Regions from separate parts of the Clostridium sp. MSTE9 genome, predicted to be linked through region 1. Evidence: predicted binding sites of a transcription regulator. Region 1 holds the regulator's gene; the other holds the start of a gene.
What was found. Region 1 encodes HrcA, which represses chaperone genes, less so after heat shock. Its sites were predicted from a motif close to TGTTAGCACTCNNNNNNNNNGAGTGCTAACA; they were not measured.
Positions count from the first base shown of each region.

Region 2: a site for HrcA is predicted at 5,441-5,471, ahead of htpG (molecular chaperone HtpG). Genes of this name have one in related genera too.

Region 1 covers NZ_AKFU01000039.1:43,077-50,825, reverse strand. Annotated here, with positions in the region: gene HMPREF1141_RS12090 (response regulator) at 1-305, shown strand, start outside; gene HMPREF1141_RS12085 (DUF6809 family protein) at 426-725, opposite strand; gene HMPREF1141_RS12080 (hypothetical protein) at 868-1,047, opposite strand; gene HMPREF1141_RS12075 (CopG family transcriptional regulator) at 1,257-1,436, opposite strand; gene HMPREF1141_RS17375 (hypothetical protein) at 1,474-1,830, shown strand; gene hrcA (heat-inducible transcriptional repressor HrcA) at 1,944-2,969, shown strand; gene grpE (nucleotide exchange factor GrpE) at 3,041-3,619, shown strand; gene dnaK (molecular chaperone DnaK) at 3,721-5,577, shown strand; gene dnaJ (molecular chaperone DnaJ) at 5,810-6,961, shown strand; gene HMPREF1141_RS12045 (hypothetical protein) at 7,436-7,717, shown strand.
Region 2 covers NZ_AKFU01000033.1:53,535-61,283, forward strand. Annotated here, with positions in the region: gene ftsZ (cell division protein FtsZ) at 1-661, shown strand, start outside; gene HMPREF1141_RS07955 (GNAT family N-acetyltransferase) at 856-1,296, shown strand; gene HMPREF1141_RS07960 (magnesium transporter CorA family protein) at 1,587-2,510, shown strand; gene HMPREF1141_RS07965 (HAD family hydrolase) at 2,616-3,260, opposite strand; gene HMPREF1141_RS07970 (FumA C-terminus/TtdB family hydratase beta subunit) at 3,577-4,110, shown strand; gene HMPREF1141_RS07975 (cation diffusion facilitator family transporter) at 4,209-5,393, shown strand; gene htpG (molecular chaperone HtpG) at 5,495-7,375, shown strand; gene ade (adenine deaminase) at 7,568-7,749, shown strand, end outside.

The DNA of each region.
Region 1 (7,749 bases):
GAGCCAAGCACATCATCAGCGACCATATTGCCGACAGCAGCTTCAACATTGACGACGTTGCCTCGGTGCTGTATATCAGCTCCAATTATCTGCGCCAGATTTTCCGGCAGCAGTCCGGGGAATCCTTTGTGGAGTATCTGACGCGTATCCGCATGGAAAAAGCCCTGAAGCTTTTGCAGGACCCCGCCGCCAAGCTGAAAATTCAGGAGATTGCGGAGCAGACGGGCTTCAACAACCAGCGCTATTTTTCAGTCTGCTTTAAAAAATACTATGGCAAAACGCCCACGGAAGTTCGCGGGAATTAACCCTGCGTTTTCTGTTCCGATTTGTTTGAGAAATGTGTGTGAAAGGGGAAAGGTCGCCGGTGATACCGGCGGCCTTTTTATGTTATTTGTGGCCCGAGGGATTTTTGTATCTGTTTTATCCTAGTTGTCCGTTTTGCCGAAAATCAAATCGTCCATGCCGACAAAAGCTTCCGCCGTCATGGTAAGGCCGAGCCGGTAGCCGTAAATCAGGTTGCCGACCGCCGTGAGCCTGTTCAGCTCCCCTTGGGCGCCCACGTAGTTTTCAAATACGTTTTTGTCCTCCTCGTTCAGCCTTGCAAGAAGGCGCTCCTCATTTAGGGACAGTACCCGCAGGACCTCCTCGTATTCGGAATCGTGCCGGAAAGCGCATACCTCCGGCGATAGGTTGCCGTAAGCGAATTCTTCTAAAATGCTTGTCATTAAAATCATCCTTTCTTCATTTCCAACGATGCCTTGAAAGGATCGACAGCGCATGCTATAATATTTACGCCGCATGTGCTTTCGGGCATCTGTTGGTTTGGGGGAAGTGGCGTTTGTTTTCGTAGGGAAGCGCCGCTTCCTTTCATTTTTTATCGAGGTCGTCATGTACCTTATGAATGCCCCTGCGAATTACTTCTGCTCTGGAAATTTGCAGCTTCTCGCTGCTTTCCTTTAGTTTTTCAAACGTTTCATCGTCGGCTAAAAACTTAACAGATACATTCTTAGGGTTATCGGTTGGACGCCCCATTTTTTTCTTCCCCAAGGAATCACCTCACTTTTCGGGGTCACTAATACCTTAACTTACCCACCTCGAAAAGTCAAGATGAATTTGTGCTCCCTTTTTGTGGTTCCCAACGATGCCTTGAAAGGGCTGACAGCGCATGTTATACTATTTACGCCGCATGTGCTTTCGGGCATCTGTTGGTTTGGAGGAAGTGGCGGATTACTTTGTTGAGTTGTCGCCGCTTCCTTTCATTTTTTCAGGCTGTCATGCACCAGATCGATTCCTTTGCGGACAACTTCTGAAAGGGTGAGATCGAGCTTTTGTGTACATTCTGCCAGCTTCTCTTTTGTTTCTTTATCCACCCTTACAAAGATTCTGTCTTTCTTGGAATCGTCCGACGGCGGACGGCCAAGTTTTTTTTGCGCCATTTTCTCACCTCTTTATAGTGCGCACAATAATTATAACTTGTGTGCGCACAATAAGTCAATAGACTCAGGTGAGTTTACATTTAAATTTTTTATTATTTTATGGCTTTGCGGTGAAATAGGTTTTTTCTGCGGTTTCCCGCACAGGAAATTCTGCGATGCAGGCTTGTCCCTCGGGCCGGGGCAGGCCCTGCGCCAGCAGAATTTTCCGCGCCGTGAGAAATCTGCAAAAAATTTTATTTTAAAAAAATTTCGCCTGCGCGATGAGAAAAGCTATTTTCCCGCAGGCTATCCCGCGACTTATGTGCAGGTTTCACCTGCCGGGCTCAGCCTGCAACGAAAATTTGCCAATTTGGCGGAAATCCGGGAATGTTGCGGCTTTTCCGGTACACATTAATAATTAATTTACATTTGAAATCTTGACAATACCGGCCCGGAATGATAAATTATTAAATAGGAGTTAGCACTCAAAAGCATAGAGTGCTAAAATCTGAAAATGAGGTGGGAGGAATGGAGCTGAGCGATAGAAAACTGAAGGTGCTGGCGGCAATTGTAGATGCTTATGTAAAAACCGGCGAGCCGGTCGGGTCGAAAGCGCTGGCCGCCGATTTGGGCGTTTCCTCCGCCACGGTAAGAAATGAAATGGCCGATCTCGCAGAGATCGGGCTTTTAGAGCAGCCGCATACCTCCGCCGGGCGGATTCCTTCCCAGAAGGGCTACCGCGTATATATCGACTGTGTGATGAGTCTCAAACCCGTCACACAGGAAGAGCAGCGGTATTTGGAGGGAATGCTGTTTTCGAGCGCATACGACCAGCAGAAGCTGCTGGAGGGCGTATCGCATATGCTGGCGGGGCTGACCCGCTTTGCGGCGGTTTCCACCGCTCCGTCGGGCAAAAAAGCGGACATTCGCGCGCTGCAGTTTGTGCAGACGAGCCGCAGAACCGCCATGCTGATTCTGCTGACCTCGGCGGGCACGATGAAGCACCAGATTTTTCGCTGCGAATTCGATTTATCCCCCGAGATTCTGCGGGTATTTTTCCGCGTGCTCAACGAACGCCTGGCCGGCGTGCCCGTGGCCGCCGTCACCCCGGCGTATATTCAGACCCTGGCCGCTTCTCTCGGCGATCTGACGGTGATGATGTCCTCGGCGCTGATGGCGCTGCTGGAGGCCGCGCAGGAATCCGTTGAACCGGAGGTTCGCCTCAACGGGCAGATGAACCTGCTGTTCCACCCCGAGTTTGAACGCGGCAACGCCCGCAGAGTGATGGATTTTCTGGAGCGTCCGCAGGATTTGGCGGAGCTTCTTCTGCAGCCGCAGAAAGAGGTTCGCGTGATGATCGGAGATGAAACCCGGCATCCCGAGCTGCGGGAATCGAGCATTATTGTGGCGCAGTATGCAATTGACGGCCAGCGCGCCGGTGCAATCGGCATCATCGGCCCCACCCGCATGGATTACGCGGGGCTGATCGGCAAGCTGGATTACCTGTCTCACACAGTGGGGCGACTTCTGACGGAGCTTCGTCAGGAGGAATAATCAATCAATTCAAAATTGAACTAATAGAATGACGGGCTGCCGCGGGACGGCAGCGGAAAGGGGCAATCTCCTTGAGCAAACAGGATGCCGCGAAAAAGGCGGAGCAGCAGGCCGAACAGGCCGCAGAGACAGAGAAAGAAAAGGATTGTAACGCGGCGGAGCAGCCGCAGGCGGAAACGCCGGGAGACGCACAGCTGAAAAAGCTGCAGGAGCAGCTTGAGCAGTCCGCAGCCGATCTTGCAAAGCAGAAGGACCTGCTTTTGCGCACCGCGGCGGAATACGATAACTACCGCAAGCGCACCGAGCGCGAGAAAACAATGGTTTATACAGACGCCGCGGCGGATACCATTGAAAAGGTTCTGCCGGTCTGCGACAATCTGGAGCGCGCGCTGGCTCAGCAGGGCGGCACCGTGGAGGATTTTCGCAAGGGCGTTGAAATGGTTCTCACCCAGCTGAACGGCACGCTCGAGAAAATGGGCGTTACGGCGATCGGTCAGCAGGGCGAACCGTTTGATCCCGAGGTACACAATGCCGTCTCTCATATTGAGGATGAAAATCTGGGCGAGAATGTCGTTGCCGAGGTGCTGCAAAAGGGTTACCGCATTGGCGATCGCATTATCCGCCACGCGATGGTTCAAGTGGCCAACTGACGGTCTGATCAGAAGAATCCGCCGCGATTTAACGGCGGTTGCCGAATCGGTTCGGCTTGATTTTATAAAAATAATAACCTAACTTTTTGGAGGTAATAAGTATGGCAAAAACAATTGGTATCGACTTAGGAACAACCAACTCCTGCGTAGCTGTTATCGAAGGCGGCGAGCCTGTCGTTATTCCAAACGCGGAAGGCGCGCGCACCACTCCGTCTGTTGTGGCGTTTTCCAAAACCGGCGAGCGCATGGTGGGTCAGGTGGCAAAGCGCCAGGCCATCACCAACCCCGAGCGCACCATTTCTTCCATTAAAAGAGAAATGGGCTCCTCTTACAAGGTGAATATCGACGGCAAGAGCTACACCCCGCAGGAAATCTCTGCGATGATCCTGCAAAAGCTGAAGGCGGACGCAGAAGCGTACCTGGGCGAACCGGTTACCTCCGCGGTCATCACTGTTCCCGCTTACTTTACCGACGCACAGCGTCAGGCGACAAAGGACGCCGGCAAGATTGCCGGTCTGGATGTCAAGAGAATCATCAACGAACCGACGGCCGCGGCTCTTTCCTATGGAATTGACAAGGGCAACGACCAGAAGGTCATGGTATACGATCTGGGCGGTGGTACGTTCGATGTGTCCATCATCGAGATGGGCGACGGTGTACAGGAGGTTCTCGCCACTGCCGGCAACAATCGCCTTGGCGGCGACGATTTCGACAAGCGCGTCATGGACTGGATGGTCGACAGCTTCAAGAGGGAAGCCGGCATTGATCTGAGCGGCGACAAAATGGCGATGCAGCGCCTGAAGGAAGCTGCTGAAAAGGCGAAGATCGAGCTTTCCGGCATGACCTCCGCTTCCATCAACCTGCCGTTCATCACGGCGGACGCAACCGGCCCGAAGCACCTGGATTTGACCCTTTCCCGCGCGAAGTTCAACGAGCTGACCGCTGATCTGGTAGAAAAGACCATGGGCCCCGTGCGCCAGGCGCTGCAGGATTCCGGCCTGCAGATTTCCGACATCAGCAAGGTGCTGATGGTCGGCGGTTCTTCCAGAATCCCCGCGGTACAGGATGCGGTCAAGAGCCTGACCGGCAAAGACCCGTTCAAGGGCATCAACCCCGATGAGTGCGTTGCGATCGGCGCCGCGCTGCAGGCCGGCGTTCTGGGCGGCGAGGTTCAGGGCCTGCTGCTGCTGGACGTTACTCCCCTTTCTTTGGGCGTTGAGACCATGGGCGGCATCATGACCAAAATCATTGAGCGCAACACCACGATTCCGACCAAGAAGAGCCAGGTGTTCTCCACCGCTGCGGACGGCCAGACCCAGGTAGAGGTCAACGTGCTGCAGGGCGAGCGTGAATTTGCCCGCGACAACAAGCAGCTGGGCCTGTTTAAGCTCGACGGCATCGCTCCCGCCCCCCGCGGAATCCCCCAGATCGAGGTTACCTTTGATCTGGATGCCAACGGCATCGTGAACGTATCCGCAAAGGATCTTGGCACCGGCAAGGAGCAGCACATCACGATTACCTCCAGCACCAACATGAGCAAGGACGACATCGACAAGGCCGTGAAGGAAGCGGAGCAGTTTGCCGCCGAGGACAAGAAGCGCCGCGAAGAAGTCGACACCAAAAACGAGGCGGAAAACCTGTGCTATTCTGTTGAGAAGCTGATCTCTGACAGTGGCGACAAGATTGAAGAAGCCGATAAGACTGAGCTGAACCAGAAGGTTTCTGAGCTCAAGGGGATGCTGACGTCCGCTTCCGTCGAGGAACTCAAGCTTAAGACCGAAGACTTGCAGAAGAGCCTGTACGCGGTTTCTGAGAAGCTGTATAAGGCCAACGCCCCGCAGGGCGGCGCGGCAGCAGCTCCCGATATGGGCGGCCAGCCCCAGGAGGGCCCGGCGGCGGGCGACAGCCAGACGGTGTACGATGCGGACTTTAAAGATGTGGACGACAGCCAGAAATAATTTCGGTATTTTCAACCCGGGGTGTTTTGTGGTATGATATTTGATATGTGATGAAAACGATACAGCGGCGCATAGAGCCTGCGGTATCATAGAGCAACACAGCTGATTACGAAGGGTGGCCTCGGCCGCCCTTCGTCGGGTATGCCGCGCAGACGCGGCCGCCCGGCATAGAAATCCAGGGCGGGCGGGAATTGGCTTCTCCGCTTGCCGCACCATGTGGGAGTGACTTGGCTTGGCGGAAAAAAGGGATTATTATGAGGTAATGGGCGTACCCAAGAATGCCTCTGACGATGAAATCAAAAAGGCTTACCGCAAACTGGCAAAGCAGTACCACCCCGATTTGAACCCGGGGGATAAAACGGCGGAAGCAAAGTTCAAAGAGGTCAACGAGGCTTACGAGGTTTTGTCCGATCAAGAGAAAAAGGCGCGGTACGATCAGTTCGGCCATGCGGGAGTAGACCCGAACTTTGGCGGCGGCCCCGGTGCCAGCCCCTTCGACGGCGACATTGATCTGGGCGATATTTTCAACAGCTTTTTCGGCGGCTTCGGCGTGGGGCGCAACGCAAACCCCAACGCGCCCCGGCGCGGGCGCGACGCGCAGGCGTCGGTCACGATCTCGTTTGAAGAGGCTGCGAAGGGCACCAAAAAGCAGGTTTCTTACCAGCGGATCGAGTCGTGCCAGTCCTGCGGCGGCTCCGGCGCGGAAAGCGGGACAGAAACGAAAACCTGCCCGCAGTGCGGCGGTACCGGTCAGGTACGGGTCAGCCAGCGCACGCCGTTTGGCGTGGTGCAGACCAGCCGCGGGTGCGACCGCTGCGGCGGTAAGGGCAAGATCATCGATCATCCCTGCCACACCTGCGGCGGTACTGGGCGCGTCAGAAAGACCAAGACGCTCGAAATCACCATTCCGGCCGGTATTGACGACGGCCAGACCCTCAACGTGGGCGGCCACGGCGATGCCGGAACGAACGGCGGACCCGCGGGCGATCTGCACGTGTTTGTAACGGTGCGTCCGCACCCGATTTTCGAGCGCCGCGGCAACGATGTGTGGTGCGAAATGCCCATTACGTTCGCGCAGGCTGCTCTGGGCGCGGAGGTTGTCGTTCCCACGCTCGACGGCAAGGTGAGCTATCAGGTGCACGACGGCACCCAGCCGGGTGATGTCTTTAAGCTGCGCGGCAAGGGGATTCCGAATATCCACGGCCGCGGGCGCGGCGACCAGTATGTGCGCGTAACGATCGAGGTGCCGAAGAATCTGACGGATCGCCAGAAGGAAATTCTCAAAGAATTTGACGGCGCAGGTGATGAACAGCGTAACTATCAGAAACGCAAGAGCTTTTTCGATAAGATCAAGGATCTGTTCGACACAGAGAAAAAAGAATAACGGGTGTTGTACCCGATATGAAAAGAGACTCCGCAAAAGCGGAGTCTCTTTTGTTGTACTGGGGGAAAAGTTGAGGGCTAGGAACGATCATTTTCATTTTATTTGCAATGTCTGGCTGTTTCTGCCGAAAGCGAAATGTTGATTTTTTGCTATCTGAAAACAGGAATGCAGTGAAAAGTATTTCCTCGAATATCAGGTGTAGGAGTGTTGTATGGCGATATTACAGATTTAAATACATAAAATTTGTTTAAATTGCTTTATGTGATTGAAAAATAATTTCATCGCATAAATTTCATCGCATATATAATAAATTAAAATATATTTGTTAATAAATATATATTTGAGATATTGACTTATTTACAATATCAAACTCTATGGTGGTATATAGAATTAGTGATTTTAACATGACATTTTATAGCTCATATGAACTGAAAAGACTTATAATCAAAATGTGGGAAGCTGCGGTATAAGAATATGAAAAAGAATTTAGCATCTAAGGTTTTAGTATCTTCAATTATGGTGCTTTCTGCGTTTTCTGCTGTTTTTCTAATTTATTCGTATGATTTCTTCCAAGATCTCTTCCATAGCTTTTCGGACGCTCCTACCTCGGTTCTAATTGCTAATGGAGTTCCGTTTTTTCAGGATTTGCTCCGTTTTGACTTTGCCGTTCCGCTAGGTGTGATAATTATGTTAGCTGCTCCGGTTGTTGTTGGCATAACCGCCTATCGTATGGGAAAGGAAAAAGAAAAGATGTGAGAAAGAGAGTCGAATAAGTTATCGAGAAAAGT
Region 2 (7,749 bases), on a different contig from region 1:
TTCCGCACTGCGCGAGCATGTTGATTCTCTTGTTGTGATTCCGAATGAGCGCCTCAAGCTGGTCAGCGAGCAGCGGATTACCCTGCTCAATGCGTTTACCATCGCGGACGACGTTCTGCGCCAGGGCGTACAGAGCATTTCGGACCTGATTAAGCTGCCCGGTCTTGTCAACCTGGATTTCGCGGATATCTGTGCTGTCATGAAGGACGCCGGCTACGCGCATATGGGTGTAGGACGTTCCTCCGGAAAAGAGAAGGCCCAGCTGGCTGCCAGCATGGCGATCTCCAGCCCGCTTCTCGAAACCTCCATCAGCGGCGCGAAGGGCGTTATCATCAACATTACATCTTCTCCCGATATCGGACTGGACGAAATTGAAACAGCGGCCAGCATGATTCAGGAGCAGGCCCACGAAGAGGCCAATATCATATGGGGTACCGCGTTCGATGAGTCCATGGAGGACGAAATGAGCGTAACGGTGATTGCTACCGGCTTTGCCACGCACGACGGCACACCCGCGCAGTCTGTCAGCCCCGCGGCAGCAAAAACCGGCGTTTCCGCTCCCGGCAGCTCGGCCCGTCCGCAGCAGGGGCGTGTAGAGAAGACGACCGGACTCGATGAGGACGACACCTTTACGGATATCATGTCTATCTTCAACCGGTAATCCGTTTCTCAAAACAATGATCTGACAGGACAGGGTGAACATCTCTGTCCTGTTTTTCGTGGGGTAAAACCACAAAAAGATTCATATAGATCATTGGAAAAGCGGGCTGTTTCTTTCCGGCTCCTTTGGCGGGAGAAAGGAAATAGAAACCCGGTACCGTAGAAAATATTGTGAGAAAACAGGAGGCGGAATCCATGAGAAAAGTAACAATCCGGCAGGTACAGCGTGATGATTTGCAGGCGATCCGGGAACTCTATTACCAGCCGGATTTCCATAACGAGGAGCCTATCCCGATGGAGCAGACGGAGCACATTCTGGAAGAAATCGAAAAATATCCATATTACAAGGTGTTTGTCGCGCTGGACGGCGATTGTGTTGTGGGCACCTTTTCTCTCGCCATCCTGCAGAGCCTGAGCGGCGATTTTGCCGGTGTGATCGAAGATGTGGTTGTGCGGGAGGACTGCCGCGGGCAGGGCATCGGGGAGCAGATGATCCGCTTTGCGCTCGAGTGCGGCAAAGAGGCCGGGTGTTATAAAGTAGCGCTTTCCAGTAATGTAAAACGCGGGCGGGCGCACCATTTTTATGAATCCCTGGGTTTTGAAAGGCACGGATACAGCTTTACCACAAATCTTTAATTCGTTATTTTTGCCCTAAATTTAATGAAATTCGGGCAAAAAAGCTCTAAAAAGGCCGAATTAACGGAATTGAGGGCAAGACTGTCCGAAAAGACCCGATTTCTCTTGCAATCTCGGTTTTTTGTGCTATAATTACTTTTGGGTCAAATAAAAAATTCCATTCACAAAGGAGGCGGCATCGTGAAAGCGGACCCTTTGGGCGATTATCCCATACGAAAAAGTAACGTGCGGTGCGGCCTTTGCTTATGGATGCAGGGGAGCATTTGCGCGCGGTAAGGAGTTGAGTGCCAATGCTGTCCTATTATAAAACCATTGACGGCAAGATTCAGCTGATTCCGGAATACGAGCCGGGCTGCTGGATTCATTGTATTGCACCGAAGGATGAAGAAATCAACGGTCTGATCCGTGATTTTTCCATCGAGCCGGATTTCTTCCGGGCTGCGACCGATGAAGAGGAATCCTCGCATATCGATTCGGAAGACGGCAATACCCTGATCATCATCGATATTCCCAGTGTGGAAAAAACCGAGGATGGGCTGGTGTACACCACCATGCCGCTCGGTATTATTATGACGGAGAAGAGCGTCATCACGGTGGTGACACGGGAAAACCCGCTTCTCAACGAGTTTACGGAGGGCGTTGTCAAGGGCGTCCAGACGAATCTGAAAACCCGTTTTATTTTGAATATCATGCTGCGGGTTGCCACCCGGTACTTGCAGTATTTGAAGCAGATCGATAAGATCAGCATGCAGGTGGAAGCGGAGCTTCGCAAATCGATGAAGAACTCGGAGCTGTTCCATTTGCTGAGCATCCAGAAATCGCTGGTTTACTTTTCTTCTTCGCTCAAAGCGAATGAGATCACGATCGAAAAGATCATGCGCGGCCGCGCCGTGCGCCTGTATGAAGAGGATCAGGACCTGCTCGAGGATGTGCTGATTGAGGTCAAGCAGGCCATTGAAATGTCGAACATCCACCTGAACATTCTGTCGGGTACCATGGATGCGTTTGCCTCGATCATTTCGAATAACCTGAACATCGTGATGAAGGTGCTGGCTTCCATCACACTGATTATTTCCATCCCGACCGTTATTTCGAGTATGTACGGCATGAACGTCGACGATCTGCCGATCCCGGAATTCTGGTTCCCGGTTGCGATGGCGATGGTCTGCATGGTGGTCGCTGCATATTTCCTGCGCAAAAAGAATATGCTTTAGTTGCCGCGCGGAGTGTTCCCGGCAGCACAAAAGAAGGGAGCCGATTTCGGCTCCCCTTTGTATAGTATCAGGTATTCAGATATCAGAACCGCGATGACCGGGGGCTCAGGAAAACAGCAGCTCCTGCGCTGCGGCCGGGATTTCGGACACAAGGGCTACCTTTCGGTCGGCCGCGGCCATTTCTGTGGGCCGGAAGCCATACAGGCAGCCGATGAACGGAAGGTCGTTTTTGCGGGCGGCGTCCAGATCAAAGATGGTGTCGCCTACCATCAGCGCCTTTTGGGGCTGCACACGTTCCAACAGACAGGCAAGGCTTTCGTCCTTTCCGCGCGAATTCGCTTCCAGCGGCTGAATTTCGTCAATCAGCTCATCCAGGTGAATGGCTTTCAGCACAGCGCTGATATACCGCACGGAAGAATTCGAGCATACCGCCGTCACCCATCCGTCCCCGCGGAGCTGCTCGAGCATCTCTGCACTTCCGTCGTAGGCTTCGGCCAGATGCAGATATTCATCTTCCAGCTCGACTACCCGCCTGCCATAGCGTTTTTGCGCCTCTTCGTCAGAGCCGGGCAGAAGGAGGGGCATATATTCCTTTGAGGGCATACCGAACGTGCTCCGAATTTCATCCGGTGTCTGCACAGGGTATTTCATTTCTCCCTGCACGATCTGGTGAATTTTCACGGCGAAAGCGTCGGTGCGGTGGAGAGTGCCGTCCAAATCAAAAACAATCAGTTTTTCTGGTGTTGCCATGCTTGCAGTCCTTTCTGTTGTGTGAAATGATGCAGAATGCCTGCATGTGAAGGTGCCGCCGGATTCGCGGCCTTATACAGTTTATTATACCGCATTTTATTTCGGAAACAAACCACTTTCGCAAATTCGGCGTATTCGCAAAAAATCAGAAAATAATTGCTGTATCTTTGGCGTAGAATGTGCTTTCGCAGACAGATGCGTTTACTTGAATAAAACGGTTGTCTTCTCCCACGCCTCGTGCGGAGGAAAAAGAGCCATCTATCAGTAAAACTTATTGTAACGGGAATGGGTCATCATAGAGAAGGAGAGAGTTGTTTTGGAAAAAATCAGGCTGAATACAAAGGACTTCAAGGAACAGGCGAAGAATTTGAAAGCCGGGGATCAGGTTTTGCTTTCCGGCACGGTATATACGGCGCGTGACGCCGCGCACAAGCGGATCTTCGCGCTGATGGAGGAGGGCAAACCTCTGCCGTTTTCGATGGAGGGCGCTGTGATTTACTATGCCGGTCCCACCCCCACGCCGGAGGGCATGGCGATCGGCTCCTGCGGGCCGACCACCTCGGGCCGGATGGACCCGTTTGCGCCGCGCCTGCTCGACATGGGTCTTGCCGCGATGGTCGGCAAGGGGAACCGTTCTCAGGAGGTAGTCGATGCCATCCGCCGCAACGGGGCGCTTTATCTGTGCGCCATCGGCGGCGCCGGAGCGCTGGCCGCCCAGTGTGTGCAGTCGCTGCAGGTGGTGGCGTTCGACGATTTGGGCTGTGAATCCGTCAAACGGCTGGAGCTGTGCGATCTGCCGCTGGTGGTGGCGATCGACTCCAAGGGGAACAGCCTGTTCTCAGAAATATAAAATGTTGTCAGTATCTTCCCCCGCCGCAGGCGGGGGAAGATACTGCTCATACTATTGTAAAGTCAATTTGTTAAAGCACAAAGGAAAGGGGCCTTTTGATGACAAAGCTGCTGATCCGTCTGTTTCTCCGCGATCCGGAAAACGGAAATCAATCCCAGTTGCGGGAACGGTATGGCAAGCTGGCCGGATGGGTCGGGGTTGCGACCAACCTGGTGCTGTTTTTCATTAAGCTGCTTACGGGGCTTGTATTTCACAGTATCGCGATTATGGCGGATGCGTTCAACAACCTGACGGATTCCGCTTCTTCTCTGGTGACCCTGTTCGGGTTTCACCTTTCCGCAAAGCCTGCGGATGCCGAGCATCCCTATGGTCATGCGCGGATCGAATACATTGCGGGCATGGTGGTTTCCTTTCTGGTCGTGATGGTGGGCTTTCAGCTTGCGCAGACGTCTGTCGGCAAAATCCTGGACCCGCGTCCCACGGAATTCGGCACGGCGCTGCTGATTGCACTCATCGCGTCGGTGCTGCTCAAGGTATGGCAGGGCCTGTTTTACCGCAAGATCAGCCGTACCATCGATTCCACCGCGCTGCTTGCCAGCTCTCAAGACAGCCGCAACGACGCTCTTTCCACCGGCGCGGTTCTGATCGGCCTTTTGATTTCGTATTTTACCGGCTGGCAGCTCGACGGCTGGCTTGGCCTTGGCGTTGCGGTATTCATTTTGGTCGCCGGCTTCCGCCTGGTGATCGAAACAGCGAATCCCCTGCTCGGCCTTGCTCCCAGCAAAGAGATGGTCGACGACATTTACCGCAGGATTCTGTCTTATCCCGGCATCATCGGCCTGCACGATCTGAACATTCACAACTATGGGCCGGATCGCTGCTTTGCCTCGGTTCACTGCGAAATGTGCGCCGACCGCAATATTGTGGAAAGCCACGAGATCATTGACCGGATCGAGCGCGATTTTCTCACCGACAGCAACATTCACCTGGTGATTCATCTCGACCCGGTGGTAACGGGCGACGAGCGGGCCAACCGGCTGAAAATCTATGTGGAAGAAAGTCTGCGGGCCGTTTCAGATGAAATCACGATGCACGATTTTCAAGCGGTGTGGAAGCCCGAAGACTCCCGCGTGATTTTCGACATTGTCGTGCCCTACCGCTTTTCCTGGAGCGACGAGCGGCTGACGGAATATCTGAGCGAGAAGATCAAATCGCAGGAGCCGCAGTGTGAGTCGATCATCACGGTGGACCACGATGATTCGCCGCCCCCGCGCGAGCGGTAAAATTTACATTTTGGACTTGTTTTTTGTCCGTTCTTGTATTACTATAAATTTAGCACTTTGGCTATCAGAGTGCTAAATTTATTTTTTGTACGGAAAGGAAAATCGTTATGAAGCAATTTAAAGCGGAATCAAAACGATTGCTGGAATTGATGATTCATTCCATTTACACGCACCGCGAAATTTTTTTGCGCGAGCTTTTGTCCAACTCCAGCGATGCGATTGATAAGCTGTATTACAGAACCCTGCAGGACGGCGACACGGGCCTGAACCGCGACGACTTTTACATCCGCATCACGCCGGACAAAGAGGCGCGTACCCTTACCATTGAGGATAACGGCTGCGGCATGACGAAGGATGAGCTGGAAAATAACCTGGGCGTCATTGCAAAGAGCGGCTCGCTGAATTTTAAGCAGCAGATGGAGCAGAAGGATGACGTAGAGATTATCGGCCAGTTCGGCGTGGGCTTTTATTCCGCGTTCATGGTCAGCGACTGCGTGACCGTATACAGCCGCGCCTATGGCAGCGAAGAGGCCTGGCGCTGGCAGTCGAAGGGCGTTGAGGGCTATACCGTCGAGCCCTGCGAGAAAGAGGGCCACGGCACAAAGATTGTCTTGGAGCTCAAACCCACCACCGAAGAAGAAAACGTCGATGAGTTTCTGGAGCAGTACCGGATTCGCTCCATTGTAAAAAAATATTCCGATTACATCCGTTACCCCATCCATATGGAGGTGGAAAAGCACCGCCAAGAAGGCGCCGAAAACGAGACGGAAACCTACCATGAGGACGAAACCCTGAACAGCATGGTTCCGCTGTGGCGCAAGAACAAGAACGAAATCACAAAGGAAGAATACGAGCAGTTCTACCGCGATAAATTCTATGATTATGAAGCGCCCCTGCGCATCATTCATACCAGCGCAGAGGGAACCGCCACCTATAACGCGCTTCTGTTCATCCCGGCCAAGGCTCCCTACGATTACTATACCAAGGAGTTCGAAAAGGGCCTGCAGCTGTATTCCAACGGCGTGATGATCATGGAGAAGTGCGCCGACCTGCTGCCGGATTATTTCAGCTTTGTGCGCGGTCTCGTCGATTCTCAGGACTTGTCGCTGAATATATCCCGCGAAATGCTGCAGCACGACCGTCAGCTCAAGCTGATCGAGAGCCGCCTTGAAAAGAAGATCAAGTCCGAGCTGGAAGCGATGCTGAACAACAGCCGCGAGGATTACGAAACGTTCTTTGCGAGCTTCGGCCTGCAGATGAAATACGGCGTGTATTCCGATTATGGCCAGCATAAGGATTTATTGCAGGATTTGCTTCTGTTCTACTCGTCCAGCGAGAAAAAGCCGGTAACGCTCAAGGAATATGTCGGCCGGATGAAGGAAGACCAGAAGGATATTTATTTCATCAGCGGCGAGAGCGTCGCGCGCATCGAGCAGCTGCCGCAGACGGAGCTTCTGCGCGAAAAGGGCCTTGAAATGCTGTATCTGACCGATCAGGTGGATGAATTTGCGCTGCGCATCCTGAATGCCTACGATGGTCACGAGTTCAAGAATGTCTCTTCCGACGATCTGGGCCTTGAAACCGAAGAGGAAAAGAAGGCCGCCGAGCAGCAGAAGGAAGAGTACAAAGACCTGCTCGAATTCCTGCAGAAGGCGCTTGACGGCAAGGTGAAGTCCGTCATCGTTTCCCAGCGCCTGAAATCCCACCCGGTCTGCCTTTCCAGCGAGGGGGCCATCTCTCTCGAGATGGAAAAGGTGCTCAACGCCATGCCGAACGCCGAGCGTGTGCAGGCCCAGCGCGTGCTCGAGCTGAATCCCACCCACTCGGTGTTCGCTGTTTTGCAGAAGCTGTACGAAACGAATCAGGACAAGCTCATGGAATACGCTCAGCTTCTGTACACGCAGGCCCTGCTGATCGAGGGCATCAGCATCGAAGACCCTGTAGCGTTCTCCAATCAGGTCTGCAGCCTGATGTCCGAATAATCCCCCGTTTTTTCTCTCTTTTTTTTGGGAAAATCAGCTTGTCAAAGTTGTTTGTCTGTGCTATCATGGGCAAAAGAAAATGGAATCTTACAAAATAAAACTCCTTCCTCTGCCAATGGCAGGGGAAGGAAAATTTTAAACTTTTACAGATAAAAAGCGAATGCAGGCGAACGAAAAAGGGGGCAGGCTGTGATGAAATGGAAGAAAGAATGGATTTCGTATGCTTTGGGCAAAGAGCTGCCGGAACTGGTGCTGAAAAACGCAAACGTGGTGGATGTGTTTTCCAAGCGCGTGCGAATCGCGGATGTGGCGATTCAGGAGGGCATGATCGTCGGCGTAGGGGAGTACCGCGGAAAGCGTGAGGTGAACCTTGC